Regions from separate parts of the Desulfosporosinus sp. SYSU MS00001 genome, predicted to be linked through region 3. Evidence: riboswitches for the same ligand, from Rfam matches in the RefSeq annotation. Region 3 holds a riboswitch; each other region holds the start of a gene.
The links. Region 3 has a riboswitch for cobalamin ahead of cbiE (precorrin-6y C5,15-methyltransferase (decarboxylating) subunit CbiE). Riboswitches for the same ligand answer to the same signal wherever they lie in the genome.
Positions count from the first base shown of each region.

Region 1: another riboswitch for cobalamin. It lies ahead of ACPUYX_RS14885 (HoxN/HupN/NixA family nickel/cobalt transporter); the one in region 3 lies ahead of cbiE (precorrin-6y C5,15-methyltransferase (decarboxylating) subunit CbiE).
Region 2: another riboswitch for cobalamin. It lies ahead of ACPUYX_RS17250 (ABC transporter ATP-binding protein); the one in region 3 lies ahead of cbiE (precorrin-6y C5,15-methyltransferase (decarboxylating) subunit CbiE).

Region 1 covers NZ_JBNFTW010000008.1:76,973-84,965, reverse strand. The annotation lists gene ACPUYX_RS14890 (precorrin-6A/cobalt-precorrin-6A reductase) at 1-525, opposite strand, end outside; gene ACPUYX_RS14885 (HoxN/HupN/NixA family nickel/cobalt transporter) at 568-1,590, opposite strand; cobalamin riboswitch at 1,708-1,898, opposite strand; gene ACPUYX_RS14880 (metallophosphoesterase) at 1,998-3,149, shown strand; gene ACPUYX_RS14875 (YkgJ family cysteine cluster protein) at 3,197-3,556, shown strand; gene ACPUYX_RS14870 (FadR/GntR family transcriptional regulator) at 3,624-4,310, shown strand; gene ilvD (dihydroxy-acid dehydratase) at 4,619-6,280, shown strand; gene ACPUYX_RS14860 (ABC transporter ATP-binding protein) at 6,399-7,154, opposite strand; gene ACPUYX_RS14855 (ABC transporter permease) at 7,139-7,933, opposite strand; gene ACPUYX_RS14850 (ABC transporter substrate-binding protein) at 7,974-7,993, opposite strand, start outside.
Region 2 covers NZ_JBNFTW010000011.1:41,197-49,189, forward strand. The annotation lists gene ACPUYX_RS17235 (UbiD family decarboxylase) at 1-644, opposite strand, end outside; gene ACPUYX_RS17240 (hypothetical protein) at 715-1,245, opposite strand; gene ACPUYX_RS17245 (energy-coupling factor transporter transmembrane component T family protein) at 1,278-2,021, opposite strand; gene ACPUYX_RS17250 (ABC transporter ATP-binding protein) at 1,996-3,540, opposite strand; cobalamin riboswitch at 3,616-3,791, opposite strand; gene ACPUYX_RS17255 (peptide deformylase) at 3,875-4,369, opposite strand; gene ACPUYX_RS17260 (DUF523 domain-containing protein) at 4,482-4,925, opposite strand; gene ACPUYX_RS17265 (YdeI/OmpD-associated family protein) at 5,265-5,861, shown strand; gene ACPUYX_RS17270 (MerR family transcriptional regulator) at 5,890-6,267, opposite strand; gene ACPUYX_RS17275 (amidohydrolase family protein) at 6,473-7,426, shown strand; gene ACPUYX_RS17280 (PhzF family phenazine biosynthesis protein) at 7,452-7,993, opposite strand, start outside.
Region 3 covers NZ_JBNFTW010000007.1:84,961-92,953, reverse strand. The annotation lists gene cobI (precorrin-2 C(20)-methyltransferase) at 1-451, opposite strand, end outside; gene cbiE (precorrin-6y C5,15-methyltransferase (decarboxylating) subunit CbiE) at 448-1,701, opposite strand; cobalamin riboswitch at 1,836-2,015, opposite strand; gene ACPUYX_RS13705 (YtxH domain-containing protein) at 2,338-2,760, shown strand; gene cbiD (cobalt-precorrin-5B (C(1))-methyltransferase CbiD) at 3,047-4,177, opposite strand; gene ACPUYX_RS13695 (energy-coupling factor transporter transmembrane component T family protein) at 4,495-5,307, opposite strand; gene ACPUYX_RS13690 (ABC transporter ATP-binding protein) at 5,301-7,103, opposite strand; gene ACPUYX_RS13685 (ECF transporter S component) at 7,130-7,645, opposite strand; gene ACPUYX_RS13680 (alpha-ribazole kinase) at 7,884-7,993, opposite strand, start outside.

The DNA of each region.
Region 1 (7,993 bases), on a different contig from region 3:
ATTAATTTCTTTGGAAAATGGACCTTGCATAGCTACAATATCCCGGGGATGCAAACCAGCTTCCCGACATTTTTGCACTAAATGTCCTTCGGGTAAAATTCTCGCCACGAGACGCACTGATTGGGCAAAAGAACTAGTGGTAATTGTTTGAAGCTGGTGGCTGCCTGTCGTAATAAAGACGGTAATTGTATGGCCTTTTTGCTTGCGCAAGGTATTAATACGTTGTTCAAGCAGGGCCAGTGCTTCTTCCCAATCATAGACAGGAAAAATTAAGGGGCTGGAGGGAACTTTAGTTTCTGGTCGCTCTAAGCGGATAAAAGGAATGTTCAGTTCCTCGCACCAGCGTCGCAAAGAACTGAATTTAGTACTCATAGAAGGGTGACTGGCATCAACAACTAATGCAGGATGAGACGGTAAGGGAGTTTCTTCAGACCAGTATTGTCTCTGAATAACATCAATGTTTCTAGCCGTTAACTGCGTATTCAATTCACGTGCTGCTGGAGATTCCCCCAAAAGAACAATCATGTTTGTTAACCTCCGTTAGTGAGCAATAGCTTGAAGGGGCAATTAGTTCAGGCAATTTTCCAAATCCATGACCTTCCATACGATATAAGAAACTGCCCAAGTAATAACGAAAAGGCTGACAAGTATGTAGCCGATAGAACCAAAGTTGAGACTTTGGACCCAGACCCAAAAATTGCTATGGTAACCCAGCTTGGTTGACAGTATTTGCGCGAGTTCAATAATCCCAATAACTAGGGCGGCAATAACCGATAAACCTGTAACCGAAAGATTATAATAAATTTTACGCAGAGGGGTAGAAAATGCCCAATGATATGCTGTCGTCATAAAAACCCCGTCTGCTGTATCCATCAAACTCATGCCTGCTGCAAATATAACAGGCAAAGAAAGAATTGCTGTCATGGGCATGCCTTTAGTACCGAGTGTAGCAGAAATGGCGAGTAATGCAACTTCCGAAGCTGTATCAAAACTAAGCCCGAAGAGAAAGCCTAAAGGATAAACATGCCAACTTTTATTTATAAATCGATAGAGAGGTTTAAAAAAACGGGTTACGAATCCTCGATTCAATAAGAGTTCATCAAGGTTTTCTTCATCAAATTCGCCTTGACGCATTTTCTTAAAAAAGCCAAAGATATCAAACCAAATGTAAAGGTTAAACAACCCTATAAGCAAAAGAAATCCTCCGGCAACTGCGGTCCCTATTATGCTGGCGAAATTTTGTATTTGAGGGATGTTTTGTTGTGCCCAATGCATAGAAACAGCAGTAATAATGGACATGATACAGACAACGGTTGAATGACCAATCGAGAAGAAAAAACCGACTCCCATAGGGTCTTTTTCTTGTTGGATCATTTTGCGCACTGTATTGTCAATAGCTGCAATATGATCCGCATCAAAGGCATGACGCAGGCCTAAGGTATAAGCGAGAAAAGCAAATCCCAGTAACTGAGGAAATTGTTTTAAATTTAACAACAGCATGATTATGCCCAGAAAATGTATACCGGTGACAGAAACACCATAAGGAAGCCAGCGATGACGATTCCAAATACCTTTGGCGGAGTTATTCATAGGCCCTCTCTCCTAACCCGTGAAGTAATTATGATCTCAGACAAAACCAAAAGCCCTTCTGCTAAGAGAAGGGCTTAAAGATAATACAAATATATACCCCCTAACATTCCCGTAGGCAGTTTGGCTTAAGAATAAGCAGGTCTCCTGGCTCAAGATCATTATCAACTCACGTCTTCCCAGGTTTGTCCCAGTGACATTGTGTGAATTGATTCCCTTTTACAGTGGCGGGCACCGCGTCAGCTTTTAACTGACTTTCCTTTTCAATCCTTTTCCCTCAGGAAGGGATCACTTGTTCTTAACTATTTAGTTTATTCTAATAATAACATGAATGAAGTGATTTTGTACAGTAAGTTCATTAAATGTAAACCATGTGTTATAGTTATAAAATCGGGGGTGGAAGTGTTCAAATGTTTAATCCATTTTTCATCTTAATAGGAATTGTTTTTTTTCTTGTCTATGGAGGGATTAATTATTATATCGGCCTGCGTGGCTGGCAGGCTTTATTTAGTTATATTCCCTTTATTCCTTTTAAAGCCTATTGGTTTGTCTTTGCGCTGATTTCATTGTCCTATTTAATTGCCCGCTTTCTGCAAAAATTTCTGCCTCAGGGGCTTTACGAAGGCTTAAATCTAATTGGGGCCTATTGGATGGCCTTTATGTTTTACTTTTTATTAATCATTGCTGCCATAGATCTCTTGCGTTTAGTAAACCATATTTTTCATCTTATTCCTCTGAAGGAAAGCCTAAATCCTGCTTTTGGATTGGCAATCTTCGTTCTTGTGCTGGGAATTGTAGGCTTCGGAGCCTGGAATGCGCGAAACCCGCGGATAAATCATTATGATATTACAATAGCCAAACAGGCGGGATCTCTAAAACAATTGCATGTTGTGATGGTATCGGACATTCATCTCGGAACGATTATCCATAATAGTTATCTGACCAAGATGGTTGGAATGATCAATCAATTGCATCCTGACCTGGTATTGTTTGCTGGAGACGTATTTGACGAGAATGTTGAAGCGGTTAATAAGCAGGAAATGACGGAGGCCTTCGAAAAACTAAAAGCCCAGTACGGGGCCTTTGCGGTGTTGGGCAATCATGAGTATATTGGAGGAAATGCTGAAGAAGCTGCCAAATATTTGGATGCAGCCGGTGTAAGAGTATTGAAGGACAGCAGTCAGGAAATTGATGGAAGTTTCTATTTAGTTGGAAGGGATGATCGATCCGGATCTCGCTATAATGGGGTTCAGAGAAAATCTCTGCAAACCTTGCTCCAGGGAGTTAATCATTCTCTGCCTATTATTGTTATGGATCATCAACCATTACAATTGGAGGAACCAGTTCAGCAAGGGGTTGATCTACAGCTGTCAGGTCATACTCATGCAGGACAGTTGTTTCCGATTCGCTTAATTACCCGTCGAATTTTTGAAGACGATTGGGGCTACCTTAAAAAAGGAAACTTTCAACTCATCGTTTCCTCAGGATATGGAACCTGGGGTCCGCCGATTAGGTTGGGAAATACACCCGAAATTGTAGATATCACGATTAAGTTTAAGTAGTCCGGTCGTTAAAAATAATAGCGCATATAGTTAGGTGGTGTTGCTATATGGAAAGTTTGCCCTGTAAAGAGTGTAGGGGATTATGCTGTGGTCCTGTTCCCATCACAATACAAGATCTTAGGTCCATAAAAACAGCTCTTAAGTTAATGCCTGAGGTAAGACGATCTGAGCTAAAAAAGCAAAAGCGTTATTTTGGAACTTGCATTTTCTATGATCTGGATAAGGATATTTGCGGTATTCATAAAGCGAGGCCTTCCATATGCCGTGCCTTTGGACATTATAAGAATTTAATTTGTTTTAGAAAGCCGGAAGCTTCTAAAGATTTAAACTGGGTTGTTACTGAAGATCCTATCGGTATTTTGTCGGTGGATTTTACCTGGAAGGACTTTGATTTACTGCTGAATTAGGCAGCGGCTATCTTTTGAACGAAGTTTCTCGGCAAGATGACCGATTTCTCTGAAAAGGAGGCAGACGATGGCTAGGGATGGCAGAAGCTTAGCGGAGGATGTCGCGGAAGACATTCTGGCAATGATTACTATCGACAAAAAATTTTCAATAGGGGATAAGCTTCCCAATGAGAATGAGCTTGCGGGTAAATTACAAGTGAGTCGTACGACACTGCGAGAAGCTATTCGCATCTTAATCGCTCATAATGTCTTGGAAATCCAGCGTGGTAAGGGAACTTATGTCAAAGATAACCTGGATTTAAATAAGGCTTATGGATTAAAGGAGCTTTCCGCATTTAAACCAGATATCCAAGATCTCTACGAAATGCGGCTTATTTTTGAACCGCAATCGGCTTATTATGCTGCAAAACGTGCGACTGATAAAGAACTTGAGCGAATTTTGTATTATGGCAAGTTAGAAGAAGAACTGATCATAAAAAAAGAAGATCGAACTGAAGTTGAACAGGCCTTTCATCAGGCCATTGCTAAAGCGACCCATAATGAGTTTATGAATCAACTGATGCCGGTTCTTTACCAAGCTATCAACAAAGGGGTCCCTTTGTCGGATACCAATGAAGAAATGGTTCGCAATACGCTAAATGATCATCGCATGATTATGGAATTTTTAGCAGCTCGTGATGCTGAGGGAGCCAAAACTGCTATGAAGCTGCATATTATTCATGCCATGAGAGGTTTTGGATTTGTTGAAGATTAAACTTATTTTCGAATTTGTACTTTGAGATTTATCCAATCGTAAGACTCCCACTTCAAGTGGGAGTTGTTCTCATACCTTGCTTTGTTGGGGGTAGAGACCATTCTTCAGCGCGATAGCATTAGGCGATTTCAGAGTAAGTGTCCACAAGAAACTTTCGTCACCGCAACTCTGATGTTTAACTCTAGTTGAACGAGTTTACTTAAGGTTAGACAAAAAGAATTTTTGAGTAGTATTATTTCATCAATAGACATTAGACATCACGCAAGATATAATGATGTTAAACAACCTAAAAGAGAGAGGTGTTCAAAATGAATAGTGATGCAGTAACAACGACTGTGCCTCATCGGGCCTTGTTTCATGCCCTAGGTTTGACTAATGAGGAAATGGAAAGGCCGCTAATTGGTATTGTCAGTTCGAAGAATGATATCGTTCCGGGGCATATGAATCTGGACAAGATTGTAGATGCTGTAAAGCTGGGTGTCGCTATGGCCGGAGGTACTCCTCTGGTTTTCCCGGCAATTGCTGTCTGCGATGGGCTTGCCATGGGACACCAAGGAATGAAGTACTCCCTTGTCACTCGAGAATTAATCGCTGATTCTACTGAAGCGATGACCCTGGCTCATGCCTTTGATGCTTTGGTTATGGTTCCAAACTGTGATAAGAACGTTCCCGGGTTATTAATGGCTGCAGCTCGGTTGAATATACCGACTATCTTTGTCAGCGGCGGGCCAATGTTGGCAGGAATTGTTGATGGGCAGAAAACAAGTTTTTCAAGCGTTTCGGAAGCCGTTAGTGAATTTCAAGCAGGGAAAATTTCCAAGGAAAAATTACTGGAATATGAAAATAAAGCTTGCCCGACTTGTGGCTCTTGTTCCGGAATGTATACCGCTAACAGCATGAACTGTTTAACAGAAGTATTGGGGATGGGACTTCGTGGCAATGGGACGATCCCGGCGGTTTATTCTGAGAGGATTCAGCTTGCAAAATATGCCGGGATGCAGATTATGGAGCTCCTAAAAAGGAATATTCGGCCGAGAGACATTATGACCGAAGATGCTTTTAGAAATGCCCTGACCCTCGATATGGCTCTGGGCTGCAGTACGAATAGTATGCTGCATCTTCCGGCCATTGCCCATGAATGCGGCATTAAATTAAACGTAGATATCGCTAATGAAATTAGTGACCGAACTCCGAATCTCTGCCATCTTGCACCTGCCGGGCATACCTACATTGAAGAACTTCATGAGGCGGGCGGCATTTATGCGGTAATGAATGAAGTTAACAAACTCGGCTTGCTCAAAACGGATTTGATCACCTGTACAGGTAAGACTGTTGGCGAGAATATTGATGGCTGCATAAACAAGAATACAGAGGTCATCAGGCCCGCTGAAAATCCCTATAGCAAGACAGGAGGGATTGCTGTCTTAAAAGGTAACCTGGCTCCGGATTCTTGTGTTGTCAAACGTTCCGCAGTGGCTCCTGATATGTTGAAACATGAAGGGCCGGCTAAAGTGTTTGATTGCGAAGAGGACGCAATGCTCGCCATTACAACGGGTAAGATTGTTGCCGGCGATGTGGTTGTCATTCGTTACGAGGGACCGAAGGGTGGCCCGGGAATGCGGGAAATGTTAAATCCCACCTCTGCTATTATGGGAAGTGGACTTGGCGAAAGTGTTGCTTTGATTACGGATGGACGTTTCAGTGGTGCAACGCGAGGGGCAGCTATCGGTCACGTATCTCCTGAAGCGGCAGTTGGAGGGAATATCGCTTTAATCGAGGACGGAGACATTATCCAAATTGACATTATGGCCAATAAAATTAACGTCAACCTGAGTGAGGATGAACTGGCAAAGCGCAGAGCGAAATGGGTGCCGAGACAACCCAAAATCACGACCGGATTCCTGGCTCGTTATGCCGGAATGGTTACTTCCGGCAACAGAGGCGCGGTTTTAGAACTTCCTAAGCAATAAGCACAAATAAAGGCAAAGCAACCAGCAGATCGCCTTAAGCGACTTGTTGGTTGCTTTTTAATACCCTTTTACAACGTTAATTAGACAGGGGTCAGGCATATTTTGTCAAGCTTTTTTGTTAGTCAGCAGAATCAGCAATAAACAGAGATAATATGCGTTCTTTTATGGCTCTGAGTTCTAGGTTTTCCAGAGAGCGTGGATAAGGAAAAGGCAAAGAAATGACGTCCCCGACTCTGCCTGGATTTGAATGCATGATTATGATTTTCTGGCCGAGAGTTAACGCTTCATCCACATCATGGGTAACGTGGATACAAGTCTTCTGAGTTCTTTGCCACAAATGAAGGAAGTCTGTCTGGAGTTTAGTGCGAGTCAGGGCATCGAGGGCTGAGAAGGGTTCGTCTAAGAGTAAGATCGCGGGATCTACTGCCAGGGCGCGGGCAATAGCGGCCCTTTGAGCCATACCGCCCGATAATTGGCTGGGCCAAGCTTTGGCAAACCCCTTAAGTCCAACCATTTCCATGAGGTCAGCAACAGTTTTATATTCTGATTCCCTAGACATACGCCCTCTTATGCCGAAGGCAATATTCGCCTCTAAGGTCAGCCAAGGAAATAGGCGGGGTTCTTGGAACACCATTCCTCGTTCCCTTCCCGTATCCTTAAGATCCTGGCCATTAAGAATGATCTCTCCTGAAGTTTGTTTTTCCAGCCCAGCGATGATCCTGAGAAGGGTTGTTTTTCCACAGCCGCTTTTGCCAATAATGCAAATCAGTTCACCGGAGGTAACTTCAAAGCTAAGGTCCCTTAAGGCCCGGATTCGTTTGGAACCTATTGTATAATCCTTGCTGATTTCTTTGAGTTTTAGAAAGGCTGCCATTTGGGTACCTCTCGTCTCTCTTGCGTATCCCGCCAGGGTAAGAGCGTCTTTTCCAGACGTAAAAATACAAAATCCAAAAATAGGCCGGTGACCCCAATCATCAAGACTCCCGCAAGCATTAGATCGGGTTGAGCTAATTCTCGTCCTTCCTGAATGAGGTAACCAATTCCCTTGGAGGCCCCAAGAAGTTCTGCAGCAACCAATGAACGCCAGCAAAAGCTCAGACCAAGTCTCATTCCTACAAAGACAGAAGGAGCAGCAGAGGGGAGATAGACTCTGACAATAATTTGCCAGGGTGAGAGACCGAAGGTTGAAGCTACCTCTTTCAGTTTAGAGTCTGTGTTGGAAATACCGTGCATAGTGTTCAAAAATATGGGAAAGAAACCGGAATAGGTGATGATGGAGATTTTAGATGTTTCATCAATCCCTAACCAAAGAATGAACATGGGTATCCAGGCGATAGCAGGAATCTGCTGCAAGAAGTTTAAGAAGGGAGATAAGTAATCTTGGGCTCTAGGTATCAGACCTAACAAGAAGCCTAAGGGAAGGGCAAGACAAAACGCCAGACCAAAACCGCAGCCAACGCGGTAGAGACTAGCGCTTAAATGGTTTAACAACGTCCCATTATGGGCAAGGGCAAAAAGCTGGTCCATAATTCCGGAGGGAGGGGGAAGAAGGTAACTATTGAGCCAGCCCATCTGACTGAATAATTCCCAAACAAGAACAAGGACAAAGGGGAGCAGCAAGGCCCTAATTGTTTTTTTTAAGACGTCAGTCATAGCAAATCGGTCTCCTCTGGATGAAGGGAATGAAGATTCATCACTTGGCGGGCAGGAAGT
Region 2 (7,993 bases), on a different contig from region 3:
TATTTACCGAGATGATAAGGGACTAAGGCCATAGAACCCATCGATATGTTGGGATGGATGCCCAGAACTACCGCTGCTTCGAGAGATTTCCCCAGTTCTTCCGAACGACGGAAATACTCCCAAAGACGTTGACGGGAATGAAGACTTATCCCTAATTTATCCTTCCCTTTTAGCTGCATCCGATGATATCCGGCCGTTTCAACTCCTGTTTCCGGATCTTTGGCAATGACTAAGCCCGCAGTGATATAAGGTCCGGCATCAATCGGAAAGTGAGTTAAAATTGGTAATTTAGATAGGTCTGCCTCGGAACCAATCAAGACATTCTCCCGGAAAGATGCTTCATCTACCTCCACAGGGTCAATTCGCTGATTAATACGTTTGGAATATTCAGCTGCCAGTTCATGAGGTGCAACCTCCAGCGCTAAAGCCAGACGTTCACGAGGAGCCAGAACATTGGCAACCACAGAAATATCATGACCTTTTATGTTATCAAAAATCGTTAACGGGTTGCGGCGGGCTTTCTCCAGTTCCATGATCAACGTACTTATCTCATACTTAGGGTCTATCTCCTCTTGAACGTGGATAACCTCCGACGGAATCTGAGATTTAACCCGTTCAATGAACCCTCTCAAATCCTGTTCCAACTAAAATGCCTCCTTTAGTTTCGAATGTTTGTTGACCTTTTTCTCTTCGAAATCTACTTTGAATTAGTTTTTAGAGTAATGCTGATTTCTGTAAAGAACCATAAACACTCTTGGTCAGGCTTCCTGCGACGATGGTTCCTACTAAAGCTGTCAGCGCAGAAGACAAAAAGGCAATTTTCCAATCAAGATGGATAACATAAATCAAGCCGATCGTAACGCATAAGTTGCCGATAACATTACAGCCCAACATAGCTACAAGGTGGTGGCTTAATTTCGTCATCGATAACTTAACAGCAATCAAGGAGTAAACAATGGAACCGATCGTATTGGCAAATAAGAAGAAAAAGGCTAAAGGGGAATAGGCTGTTGCCATGGCTACAATAGCTTCCACTAATCCTGCAATAATACCCGCTGGTTGTTTGTACATTAAAACAATAAGGCCCGTAAAGAATGCCCAACATGTACCATTAAGCAGTAAAAGAGTGGGATCTAAAATACCGTCGATTCGTCCCGTTATCTGCTCCATGATTACAAATACAATCCCGATAATGACAGCTCCTACAAGTGCTTTGGTGTCAGTCCTAAACAATTTTTCTTTCACGTTATTCTCCTCCTAAATCATTAATTATGGTCTTATATTAATGGCAACAGCCTTGTTGTTATGCTGAGGCTTATTACCAAGAACATCGAGGCAATTATTACAACATCATAAGACTTCAGGGCTATATCCGATGAAAACGTTCGATTTTTACTCCGCCCGTAACCTCTTAACTCCATAGCTAAGGCTATTTCCGTTGAGCGACGAACTGCACGATATAAAAAAGGCAGGAAGGTTGGAATAATTGCTTTCAGATCATCCCAAACGCTATCCATTTTGAGGCCCCTGGTTCGCTGGCTGTCGATGATCGACTGATATTCTTCTTTCATAAGGGGTAAAAAACGTACGCCTAGACCCACCAGCATGGCAAAACGATAGGGAATTTTAAATTTTACAAGCATCAGGGTAAAGTCTTGAGCTGAGGCGGAGGTAAAGAACTGTAGACTGGCATAGAAAATAAGTGTCGCTTTCAGTATGCCGGTAATCGCCAGCGGCAGAGCGTCGCTGTAGATTTTAATGATGCCCCATTGATAAATCAAAGTACCCTCCCGGCAAAACAGTAACTGAATAATCAAGATCTGAAGCCCCAAAAGCAAAAGAATGATTACCATAGCCTTAGAGTGTTTAAATGAACCACTTAGAATTAACGAGGACGTAATACACACCAGTAACGTAATTCCTAATTGAGCAGCAGTTTGACTGAGCAGTGCAAAGTAAATCATCAAAATATACCAGACAAGCTTAGTGCGGGGATCAAATTTCGGAAGTGCCAGTGTCATCATAACCCTCCTTGAAAGTATCAGTGTTTGGGAAATCCAGACCAATCGCCTTCAGTTCCTCACGATGCCGCTCTATGTCTTTTGTCTCAATATCCAGCCTGATGCGATGCTTATATAGGGCAACTAAGCGGTTTGAATAGTCTTTTGCCATGGCCAGATCATGGGTAATCAACAGAATGGTTTTGCCGTTGTTCGATAAGTCATAGAGTTTCTCCATAATCATATAGCCTTGGTTCTCATCCAGGCCAGAGGTGGGCTCATCAGCAATAATGAACTCCGGATCACCGGCAAGTATCGATGCTAATGCCAGAAGTTGACGCTGACCACGGCTTAGACGCTGGGGATGCATTTCCTTGTAATCCGCCAGTCCTACGAATTGCAAACATTCATCAACTTTCTGATTTAGAAAATCATTTCGTTCACCCCTTAGCTTTAAGGAAAAACCCACCTCTTCCTCCAAAGTGCTAGCAAAAATCTGATGGTCTGGGTTTTGAAATAAAAATCCGACACGAGCCAATATCGTTCTCAGGTTTCCTTTTTTAATGATCTGATCAAACAAGCGAATTTCACCCTTGGCAGGCTTGAGTAAACCAATAAGTAATTTCGCCAAGGTTGATTTTCCTGAACCATTCAAACCGACAACTGACAAAAAATCACCTTTAAATACTTCTAAATTAATATTTTCACAACCCGGTAATTGATTATTATATTGATAGGAAACATCACTGATTTTAGCTATGCTCTCCCTGGGTTTATTACTGTCAACATAAAAATGCCTGCCATTTCTGAGCATTTCTTTCCGGTACTTGATTTGGTACCAGTAATATTCCCTGGGTGAGTATTCCTTTTTAAGTTCACCGTCTTCAAGAATCAAAACTCTGTTAGCGTAGTTAAGCACTTCTTCAATTCGGTCCATAACCAAAACTATCGTGAGATTCTGAGTTTGATTTAACTCCCCAAGCCGCTTATAGATCTCCTGGCGGCCTTGTGGGTCCAGTTCGGCAGTGGGTTGATCAAGAATTAGAATCGGAACTTTGAGGGCTAATACTCCTGCTAAAACAACGCGCTGGGCCTGCCCACCTGAAAGAGACGAAGTTTGTCTCTTTTCGTAACCACGCAAACCCACAAACTCCAGCGTATTTTTAACAACCTGATCAATTTGTTCATAAGGAAGCTCTTGATTTTCGAGTCCGAAGGCAACGTTCTCATAGACATTTAAACTAATGATTTGATTATCGGGTTCCTGCATCATGTATCCCATATAATCCAACATTCTATTGAGAGGTATTTCTTTAATGTCTTGTCCCATAATTGTTACTGTTCCTGTTAATTCTGCGTTATGGTAATGAGGAATCGCACCTGTTAGGACATGTAATAATGCTGATTTTCCCGAGGCCACCCCCCCGGTAATGACGATGAAATCTCCTTGATTAATTTCTAAATTGATGTTTTTAAGTACCGTCTTCTCATTATTCGGGAACTTGAGTTTTTCAATTCTAATTTTGGCAATTACATTCATGGCAATCTCCCTGTAATGTTGACTAAGAACAAAAAAGTTCTAGCTTAAAAAAAGCTAGAACTTTACCTTTGTCCTCTTTGCATTATTTTATAGGCAGGTCTCCTGACTTATAGACTCCAATGAACGCCTTCCCAGTTACCCAGTGGCATATGTACATTTTCAACGTCTAACTACAGTGGTGGGTCCGTCCAGGATTTTTACCTGGTTCCCTATTATCCCCAATTAGGGGCACCTATAAAAAATTGTATTTAATTTGTTAACTACTAAAATAATAGAATAGTTTGTTTAGTTTGTCAAATAAATTTCTACATCATACGCCTGACTTCCAGATGCCTCAATTAGACAATTCACTTCGCAAAAAGAATGATTTATTATCAATCGCTCTCATCGTAGCCAAGATCCCGTCGAGGTGGTCATACTCATGTTGTAACAGTTCCGACAAATCTCCTTCCAACATCATTTTTTGAGGTTTCCATTGCAGGTCTAAATAGTTGATCGTACATCTTCTATACCTCTTTACCCTAACCAGGAGTTGCGGAAAGCTCATACAATCGTCAATAATCTCCATCATTTCAGCATCGATAAACTCTAACGTTGGATTGATGAAAATGACAGGTTCATCAATATACATATATAAAAGTCGTTTAAATATGCCTATCTGAGGAGACGCAATAGCTCTACCTGCGCCATATTTATTTCTAAAATCGATCAGTGTATCATGCAAATCATTAACAATCGGCGCTAACTCTTCGAGTTCGCTTTCTTGTACTGTTTCACTAACTTTATATAACTTGGGATTACCGAGTAGTAGAATCTCTCTGATTGCCATCCCTAAATTTTCACCTTTCTTTCAGTCTGCCAACATTTAATCTTTGCAACGCAATCCAGGTACGAATTTCCCACTTCGAAACTAAACTACCACCAAGACTTTATCCCAGCGGTCATTCTTTCTTGAATATAAAGTCTTCTTCTGTATAAACCCTAATACCGTTTTCCAATAATAATTCAGCAGTGAATCCATAGCCATTTAACAGAGTTCCGCTAAACGTCCCATCATAAATCAGACCAGATCCACATGAGGGACTCCTTGCTTTTAAGATGGCGGTATTTATTCCGATGGTTTTGGCAATAGTTAATGTTTGCTGTGCACCACGTTTATAAACTTCAGTAAAATCTTCATTGCTTCTACTGATAACCTTTTTCTCACCATCATCAGTAACTAAAATTTCACAACTATCTCTTGGAATACATAGACCTGCAATTACTTCCGGACATATTGGGATCGCTTTGCCATCTTTAACGAGTTTTACTATCTCTTCAATTTTCGTGTTTTTGCCATCATATCTACAATTAATTCCCGCAAGGCAGGCACTAACTAAAAGCAAACTTTACCCCCCATTTTTGATAATATTTTCTAAAGCCTAAGACGATTGCCCGAGTCCCGAGACGCAAAAGCCCTCATCAAACGCCCCCCAACTTGAAAACCGCCTCCGATGCCCCTGACCCTACACAATACTCCTCACTGGAGCATCAGCTAACCTTTATCGAGACGGTTACTTCGTCTTAAAGTTAACGGTGCGCTGATATAGCATGGGGTGAGTGATAATTGAAGAAAGTATGGAAAATTTAACTACTAATTAAGCTTATGTTTTTTGCTAATCCTAAAGATAATTCGTAATCTAGTCAGACAAGCAACTGCACATTAAATTTTCAAGGGGGGCTCCATGACGACAAATAGCAAAATTAATCCTAAGGTTGAGGAATTTTTGAGTAAAGCCCAAAAGTGGCAAGATGAATATGGGAAGTTGAGAAATATCGTTCTTAGCTGTGGGTTGACCGAAGAATTTAAGTGGATGCATCCTTGTTACACATTTGAGGGAAAGAACATAGTTTTAATCCATGGATTTAAAGAATACTGTGCTCTTCTGTTTACCAAAGGTGCCTTGTTAAAAGATCCAAATGGGATCCTAATCCAACAAACGGAAAATGTTCAGCAGGGGCGCCAGATTCGCTTCAACAATGTTCAGGAAATAGTCGCCTTGGAAGCCATCTTGAAAGCCTATATTTATGAAGCTATTGAGGTGGAAAAGGCCGGTTTGAAGGTGATTAAAAAAGAGACTTCAGATTTCACTATTCCTGAAGAATTCCAAAAAAAATTAGATGAAAATCCCGCCTTAAAAACTGCTTTTGAAACATTGACCCCCGGACGGCAAAGGGCATACATTTTTTACTTTGCTCAGCCTAAACAATCTAAAACTCGGGAGTCAAGAGTTGAAAAATATATCCCCCAAATTCTCGAAGGAAAGGGATTAAATGATTAGTACTTTGAAAAGTAATGAACTAATTTGCTCAGTTATTATCCGAAATGACTTGATTTATGATTTTATGATAGCGTTTCGCCTTTTCTTCCATAAATTCAACTCTTCTTATTGCCTCCTCCAATTGCTCCCGTGCAATCTCCTTGTATTTTAAGATAATTTCATAACGGAGAGGAATTGAAGAATCTCCTTCTAGGTACAGATCAACAAAGTGTTTGATGTCCTTTATCGACATACCACAATCCTTAAGATACTTAACCCTTATTAGCCAATTAAGTGATTCTTCGTCAAAAAGGCGATTGTTATATTTATCGCGTTGTATGTTCGGTACCAAACCCTTGTCAGTATAATATCTGATGGTATGCTCTGTTAGATTTGTTTTCTGAGCAATTTCTTTGACTGTGTACATTGCTCTGCCTCCTCTATGAAAAAAGCCTTGACTTCGTGTTACTCGAAGGCACTATAGTAACCATATCAAGAAAGGGAGACGAAGTAAAGTACCCAACGACCCTCGAATATTTGAGTACTTCTACCTTATTCATTTGGTGGAGGGAAACTTTCAAAAGTCAGAGACTGTTCCCACAATAATGGGAACTAATAAGAGGAGGAAATCAATGACAATGCGTATCATTACTCTCGAAGAACATTTTGCCTTTCCGGGATTTATGGACAGAATTGGCCAACAATCCTTTCATAACAAAGGTGAAGAGCTGTGCGACCTCAACGAACGTCGGATCACCGAAATGGACGCCGCCGGTATTGACATGCAGGTGCTCTCACTGACATCTCCCGGTACGGAGTCGTTAACTGGTGAGGAAGCCGTGAAAATGGCCATCAACGCCAATGAAATCCTGGCATCGGCGATAGAACGTCATCCCAGTCGCTTCGCGGGCTTTGCTGCCCTTCCGACAGCTGCTCCCGACCTAGCCGCTACTGAACTGGAACGCATGGTTTGCCAACATGGTTTCAAGGGTGCGGTGATCAATGGTCACATTCAGGGCCGCTACCTTGACGACAGATTCTTTTGGCCCATCATGGAACGGGCAGAAGCGCTTCAAGTGCCGATCCACCTGCATCCAGCGCCACCGCCGCAGTCGGTAATCGACGCCTACTACACCGGCAACTTCTCATCGGAGGTGACCAGTATACTTTCGACGGCAGGGTGGGGATGGCACATCGAAACTGCTGTCCATATCCTGCGTCTTATTCTCAGCGGAGTATTCGACCGTTATCCCAAACTGCAGATCATTATTGGCCACTTAGGCGAAGCTTTGCCTTTCATGTTGCCAAGGATCAATCAAGTTCTGCAGCCGAATCTAACCAAATTGCAGCGCCCGATGGCATCCTACCTCAGAGAGAATATCCATTACACGTTCAGTGGCTTTAATTTTACCGCTGCTTTCCTTGATCTGTTGTTGGAAGTCGGCAGCGACCGCATTATGTTCTCAGTAGACTATCCTTACGGCTCAATGGAAAAGGGGCAAGCTTTCCTTTCTCAGTTGCCGGTCAGCAATTCTGACAGGGAAAAGATCGCTCACGGCAATGCCGAACTACTCCTACGTTTGTAAATCGGAACCGGCGTTTTATCACCATCTAGCAGAGTTTTGCCAATAACATACCTTTGAAAATTGTGACAGCATTCCCTCTTAATAATACCCGATCTTCTAACACTTCTATATTTATTTCTCCGCCACGTTCAGAACACTGGTACGCTTTGAATTTGGCTATACCTAATTTGTCACTCCAAAATGGGGCCAGAACACAATGTGCCGAGCCAGTTACTGGATCTTCAGGAACTCCAACTTCGGGCGCAAAAAATCTCGATACAAAATCATACTTACCTGAACTTTTAGCTGTTACAATGACTCCGTGCATCTCACATTCTAACAGTTTGGAAAGGTCAATTCGGATACCTCTAACTTCTTCTTCGGTTGCAACTTCAATTAAATAGTTTTCTCTCGATTTACCTTTGAACGTCGGTATTATTCCTCCTAAACCGTCTATTAGTAAACTCGGAACTTCATTCACCTCTGAATACTCTAGACGAGGAAAATCCATTTCGATTAAATCGTCATTTATAAGATTAACAGTAAGCTTTCCACTTTGAGTATTGAATATAATAGGTCTCTCTTTTT
Region 3 (7,993 bases):
CTCCCGTGGCAAGCGGCAAATTAATTTTCGCGGCCGCGGCTGCCATAGCTGTAATACCAGGAACAGTAGTAATTAATTCGGAAGGTAATTGCTCTTGAAGAAGGTTCAGCAGGTAACTGTAAGTACTATATAAGGAAGAATCACCTAACGTAATAAAGGCAATAGATTTACCTATCTTCAGCTCATGTAAGAGCATTTCTGCTCCGTCTCGCCAGGCCTTGGCTAAAACCTGTTGATCGGACGTCATGGGCATTTCCAGTTCCAGCAAACGCACATTAGCCGGGCAGTGGACTTTGGCAATGTCCCAAGCAACACTTTCTCTTTCCATTTTTGATTTTGGAATAGCCACCAAATCTACCGTTTGCAGGACATCGACGGCTTGCAGAGTTAGAAGGCGAGGATCTCCCGGGCCAACTCCGACTCCATAAAATTTACCCCATGTTGTTGTCATAATCTTACCCCTTTTCGTGCAGATAGTATAAAGATGGGATTTAAGGCTTGGGCCATATGCAGATTGTGAACGGGCTGCCAGCGGACAGCTTGAAGAGAAACAATATCAATATCCTGATAGTCCAGTTCTGAAAGTAATTTTACTCCCTGAGACATAGTTTCAAGGGTGACGGCTGTAATGACGATCCTGCCACCTTCAAGAAGCGGCACATTTAATAAAATATCCTCCAGCCGCCCTTTACTTCCCCCAATGATACAGACATTAACTGGTGGAAGTTCCGGAAAAACATCGGGGGCGCTTCCGGGAATTAAATGAAGATTTGAAACGCCAAACTTCTGCTGATTAGCAAGAATCAAGGCTTGGGCTTCAGGATTATGCTCAATGGCATAGACAACTCCCTCCGGGACTAAACCGGCAGCTTCAATACTAATACTCCCAGTGCCTGCGCCAATGTCAACAATACTGTCAGATCTGGAGATTTGGGCTTTAGCGAGAACTTGAACTCGGATCTCCGACTTAGTCATTGGAACATTTCCCCGCAAAAATTCCTGATCCGGTATCCCTATTCGTCCTCGGAGTACGTTATTCGCCGAATTATGTGCTGAATTCTTTGCCTGATCATCTATTACCGGATCTAGCTCCGGATGCAAAATAAGAATTGCATTCTTCAAGGAGGCACCTTCTTGAGCTAGATGCCTGGCGTCCATAGTTTGCCATAGCTCTTCAGGGTAAGCTAACGCATTCCCCATTGAAATATTCGGATTTTGTCCAAGATCAATATAAAATTGGGCGACTCTTTGCGGAGTGTTCGTCCCTCCGGTTAATACTCCCGTCAGACGTCTTATTTGGGTAGGAAGTACTGATAAATCCCGTCCGTGGACACTTACAAAATCAGCCTCTTGCCAAGGGAGTCCTGCTCGGGCAAAGGCAAATTGAAGAGAACTGATTCCGGGGTAGACTTCTATTTGCTCTCCCGGAAATTCCTTTTTTAGTCTGGGCAAAAGGCTGAAAAAGCCTGGATCACCCGAGACAAGAACTCCTATCTCTTTCTCAGCCAATAAGGCCGTTCTAATGACCTCAAGGCTGGCCTTAAGGTCTCCCGTTAAACAGTGTTGACCACCCAAGAAATCAGGAAAAAGCTTGAGAGCTCTAGATCCTCCAATTAAAACCTCACAGTTCATAGCCAGATCTATAACGGCCGGCGGCAGCCATTCTGTTCTTCCGGGACCGATTCCGATTACCTTCAACATTGATTTCCCTTCTTCCGTGGTTGACTAACGTTTTGCCAAAACCTTACTTGGAACTTTGGGACAATTAAAAAAGAGCCTGAGCGGCTCGTATGGTTTATCCTTTAATAAACACACACATCTCCTATCGCTCGTAGGTCTGTGAATTACTTAAGGAAGGTTTTCTGGCTTCAAATCATCATTCTCTTCCTATGTTTACAACAGATAAAGCAATGGAAGAGAACTCCTTGTTCACAGTGGCGGGACCGCGCCGGATTGTCACCGGCTTCCCCTCTTAGATCCTCGTTGCCTGAGGAACCTTAAGTATTTTATAAAATTGTAAAACCTAAATGAGATTTCATTAGATTATCCGAATATCTGAGTATTCTATAAGTATTAACAAAATTCCTCTTTTCAAAAAAATTTAAAATAAAGCTTTACTATCATTGATTAATACTATTTTATAGCTTATTTCTTAATTAGGCAATGTTAAGCAATTTGTTTTAAGCAATTCAAATGGTATTTGGTAATATCCTACAAAGATTATATAATTATTTTAACCATTTATGTTATATTATACCATAAAGCATTTGACACTTCACCGTCTATTAAAGAATAAGATATTTTGCATAGAGTGCAAAGAAAGGAGTTTTTGATAAGATGCCCGAAGGTAAAAAAACTGCGAGTATCGCCTCCGTCGCCATTGCAGCGCTAGTTGGCGGAGTGGCCGGCGCCGTTGTTGGTTTAATGGTCTCACCTAAGAGCGGGGAAGCATTACGTAAAGATATTCAAACAAAAGCAGAAAATCTTGCCGAGCAAGTTCAAGACTGCACAGTTCACCAAGCAGAGGCTTTAAAAGAAACGGGCTCAAACCTGCTCGACAAGGGAAAGAAAATTAAAGAAGATCTTCAAGTCCTCTGGCAGGATTTAAAACCCAAAAAATTAAATTCCATTGACATCGCCAGCTCGTCTGCGGTTGATATCCAGGCGGACTCAGAATCCGAGCCTGAAGTTGTTACGTACTCTTCTGAATCTCCAACTGTTGAAACCCCAATTGAAGATGATATTGAAACACTGCCCTAAACTACACGAATCCTTTACCTAGATTCCATAATAATCAAGAAGCCCTAAAATCGAGCACTCGACTTTAGGGCTTCTCTTAGTGAACTCGTTCAGCTAAAGCTGAACATCGGGGCTTCGGTGACGAAAGTGTCCTGTGGACACTTTCCCCAAAAGCGCCTAGCTCATAACAAATTCTATCGCGAAGGATGGACTCTACCCCCACCGAAGAAATCGAAGGAATAGTATAGCCCCCACTTATGAGGTGGGGGTCTTAGCTGGGGATAAAAAACGTATTACTCCCAGACCATTAAGCCTTACCGACGTTCCATTTCCACTGTTGTTTTGCAACGATCTCTTGAGCATTCATATCCCAGCCTACAGGCTGACCATTCAATAAGGTCATGATGGATCCCACTCGAAGACGGCCAAACGTAAAAGCTTGTGCCCGTTCGCCGGCTAAATGAGCTAAATGATGCAGCAATTCTTGGTGACCAAGGTTTAAAAGTTCTAGAGCAGCTCCCTCCGTTGTAGGGAACTCTGCTAGTGTTCTTAAGGTTTCGGCTTTAATTCCGAAGAGTGCAGCATGAGCCAGTAAAATTTCCGACCGTGCATCAGCCACGCGATTATGTGTGTGGAAGATACCTCCCGAAACTTTAATCAATTTGCCGATATGTCCTAATAAAACGACGTCTTCAATACCTCGGTAAACAGCTTCTTCCAAAAGGTAACCGACAAAATTGCTCATTTGAATAACAGCTTCGGTGGGAACATCAAAACCTTCTGTCGCCACACGAAATCCATAATGTCCTGGAGTTAAAACTATTGCTTTATGTCCGTAGGCCACTGCCTGGTCTAATTCCGGTAAAATCGAGGTTTTGAAGGCTTCTTCGGACATGGGACGAACAATCCCACTAGTTCCCAGAATTGAAATCCCGCCTACGATACCCAGACGGGGGTTTAGGGTGCGTTTTGCAGTCTCTTCGCCTCCCGGAACTTCAATGGTAATTTCAAGTTCTTCCTGGGGAAAGACTTCTCGAACTGCTTCGCGTATCATTCGTCTGGGGACCGAGTTAATAGCCTTTTCACCTACAGGCTGATCCAAGCCTTTTTTAGTGACTGTGCCCACGCCTTGTCCACCACGAATACGAATCTCTCCTTGAGCCGAAAGCTCGCGCACGAGGACACGAATCTCTAAGCCGTCAGTAATATCGGCATCATCTCCGCCATCCTTGATAATACTTGCAGTTGCCCTTGAATTTTCAAGGTTTCCGGAATGGATCGGCATCCCTAAACGAGCTTGATTGGGCAAAGGTATTTCGATTCGTTCCGGCAAACAATCTCCACCCAGGAGAAGGCAAGCTGCTTTGGCAGCACCTGCAGCACAGCTGCCTGTTGTATATCCCTCGCGCCAGGTATGTCGATCTTTGTTTCGCGCCATAGCTATCTCCTATTAGCAATTTATTAGAATCTCATTCAGAGAATTTTCATCTCTCTGCACTTTTTACGTTACGTTATGAGAAGTTATTGTTCTAGTCAGAAAAAATAATTATAAAGTTCGATGTCAGAGAAGTATTCTAATAATCCTAATCCTTTATTAAAATTTGCCAGATATTTATCTAAAGTATAAATGATAATATTTGTCAGTTCAACACTACTACCTCAGCGGACAAGTATTTCCCATATTAAGCATTTGGATAAAGCTAAATTTTCTGTAAGCAATCCAATTTGCCCATAGCCTATCAAACCATTAGATTCTTATAAGAGTCCAAGACGCCATTTGAAACGCAAAAATAAACATAAAAAAGATAAGAAAATAATAACCGTGACTGCCCAAAAATCTCTAGCCGCAATGGCTTTGTCAAGCTTAACCGTCCAAGTCCGAGATAGACCGTACCCTCTGTTCAGCATAGCCATAGATAGGGAATTAGCCATTATTATTGAGTTGATAAACAAGGGGATCATAATGGGGACATAGGAACGAATTGAACCTACAATTCCTTTTCCGTGCAGATTCATTCCTCGTGCCATTTGAGCCTCTAGAATAAGGGTTCTTTTTTTATCTAAGGTTGGAATAAAACGCAGAGCTGTCGTCAATATCATAGATACTTCAGCAGGAACCTTTAACCACTGAAAAAATTGAGTAAAATCCTCAAGGGATGTTGTGAAGGTTAAGATTGAAGAAGCAATCAATAGACTCCATATTCGAAGCAGAAAGGTCGTCCCCATTAAAAGTCCTCCGACAGTAGCCCCTAAGTGTTTCCCCGGAAAAAGATAAAAGAGAATTTTTCGGTTGGAAAGATGGTCAAAGTGCTGAGGTGAATAAGAAAAGCCTGTGATCAGGATGATGGAAATAACAATGGGCAGCAGAGGGATGATAAGGCCCGTAATCTTTCGCAGCGGGATATTTATCGCCAAGGCTAAAAAGGCTGTAACTGAGATGATTGCCAGCTGATAAATTGGATTTTGGAACGGGAAAGACAATATGATAATCACTAAAAAACCCAGCATCTTGCTTCGTACATCTAAACGATGAATTAAGGTATCTTCCGATGAAGAGGCAACTAACATTTTGTCTTTTCCCCTCTCTCGAACAGTGCCGTAAATTCTTCCGGATGGAGTAAGTTCTCTGGGAAGCCGACGTCACTCAAGCAGGCAGAAAGGCGGCAGAGCTGCGGAGGAATAATGGAGGCATCTGCTAATAAGTTTTCTTGAGCAAAGACTGCGCGGGGATGTCCATCAAGGAGAACACTGCCTTCTTTCAGGACGATAACTCGTTGAGCATACTGAGCTACAAGATCCATATCATGACTTACCATAATTATCGTCGTACCCCCATGATGAAGTTGGTTTATCAACCTCATCATGACCTGGACACCAGAATAATCTGCACCGGTTGTCGGTTCGTCAACAATTAGGATTCGAGGTTTCAGTACTAAGATTGAGGCTACGGCAATCATCTGCCTTTCCCCTTTTCCCAAAGTAAAGGGATGAACATGACGATAACCCTCTAAGCCGGTTTCCTTGAGGACCTGATTAATCTGTTCTTTGATTTCCGCCGTCGTTAAACCGGTATTTTTTAAACCGTATTCTAATTCTTTCTCAACGGTGGTGGAAAAAATTTGATGGTCCGGATTTTGGAAAACATAACCGATGGTTCTTGCCAAATGAGCAGTATCATACTTTTGAGTACTCATTCCGTGGACATGGACTTCTCCGCTTGTCGGTTTTAACAAACCATTTAAATGTTTTGCTAAGGTCGTTTTACCGGCCCCGTTTTGGCCAATCAGGGCGACAAAATCACCGCTGTCTATTGTTAGATTGATTCCTTGGAGAATAGAGTTTCCCGGTTGATATTGATAAAACAAGTCCTTGATTTCGATGGCTTTTTCCCTAGAAAACTGATGGTCTTTCCGATCGTGCTTTTTCGGCAGAAGAGGAAAATGCTTTACACCGTTAGCAAACTGTGTAGGGCTGGATAACAGTTTTTTCAAAAGGCGTGCTGCTGATGGCAGATCCAAGGGGATTTCGTCAAAGGTTATCCATCCCCTTTCATAAAAGTTCCACCCTACAAGACTAACAGGCAAAGGTTTTATGCCATACTGCTGTAATAAAGGAATGTCGCGAAAGAGCTGAGTTGGTTCACCACGCCAAACCAGTTGTCCCTGATTTAATACGATTACCTCATCCGCCCTGTTGATTACTTCTTCACTGGAATGTTCCGCCAATAAGATGGTCAAAGCTCTTTGTCGGCGCAAGTCATCAAGAGTTGCGTAGATCTCCAAGCGCCCTGCAGGATCAAGTTCTGATGTTGGTTCATCAAGTACTAAGATTTCGGGTTCCATGGCCAGGACTCCCGCGATGGCTAAACGTTGTTTCTCACCCCCGGATAATTCCTCGGTTAAACGCTGGTTATATCCTTTGAGCCGAACTTTTTCTAAAGAACGATCAACTCGGTCTTGAATTTCTTCTAAGGGAACAGAACTATTGCGGGGGCCAAAGGCCGTATCTTCTTCCACAGTACGGCCAAGAATTTGAGTTTCCGAATCTTGAAGAACAAGGCCCAATATTGTAGACATAAGCTGGACAGGAGTTTTTCTCACGTTTCTGCCTGCCACTTTAACCTCGCCGGTTAATTCCCCCTCGAAAAGCTGAGGTATCAGTCCGTTGAGACAGAGACTCATTGTTGTTTTCCCTGCTCCGGCAGCTCCCATCAGGACAACGAACTGTCCTTTGTTTAGGGTAACGCTAAGACCTCGCAAACTTGGTTCGAGAGAATTTGGATATTGATAGGAAACATTATTAAGTTCAATGGCTTTGTCATTTTCGTCGTTATTACGATCTCTTGCTGTTGTTTTGATTACCATTGTTCTTCTGTTTCCTCCTTATGAGCCTAAATGAGCCGCGTCCCTTTGATTGCTTTATAGGCTATCGCCGAAATAATTACATTAAGAGCTGAACCAATGACGAGGAAGGGCAGTACCCCAAGAGCTCCTCCCATTCCCATAATTGGCAGCATCGCAAAGGAGGATACCACTCCATTAAGGATTATTCCTGCAATAGCTGCCGGAATAAGGCCAAACGTTTTATTCACCCAACGATATACCACCGCCCATAAAGCCATTTGCACAGCAATATAAATATGAACAGGGATTGTCAACGGGAATCCAACAACAGCCGATGTTAATAAATGGCCAAAAGCAATGACTACTGCTCCCTCAATTCCTCCAAAGGCAATAGCACAGAAAAAGCCCGGCGCCGAATCCATACCGATGGTTCCCACCGGACTGGGAATCTTAATCAGTGCCCCCACATAACTCAAGGCCAGAAAAATAGCCATAATAGAGAGCCGTTTGACATTCCAGGCGGACAGCTTGACGTCCTTAGTTTCTGCGTTAAATTGACTCATCGAGTTTTTCCTCCCTATATTTCTTTATACTTCTTTAGACTTTAGACTTTAGACTTTAGACTTTTTACACTTTTACTCTTTTATGAAAAACAATTTCCATCCTACTCTGTGAACCGAAACAGTTCATGAATGAATAAAATATAAAATATTTCATGTTTTGTGTTTTTGCCTTTTATTCTTTATTGATATGTTCTAATACCTCATGTCCCTTGACATAGCGTTCATATTTCTTTTGCACTTATGTCAGCTCACCAATTTTAACCATCGTTAATTGATTTTGGTTCGAAGAAATATAATCTTTTGTCATAGCTGAAGATGCCGAGAAAACGAGACATGTCGACGGCCCGG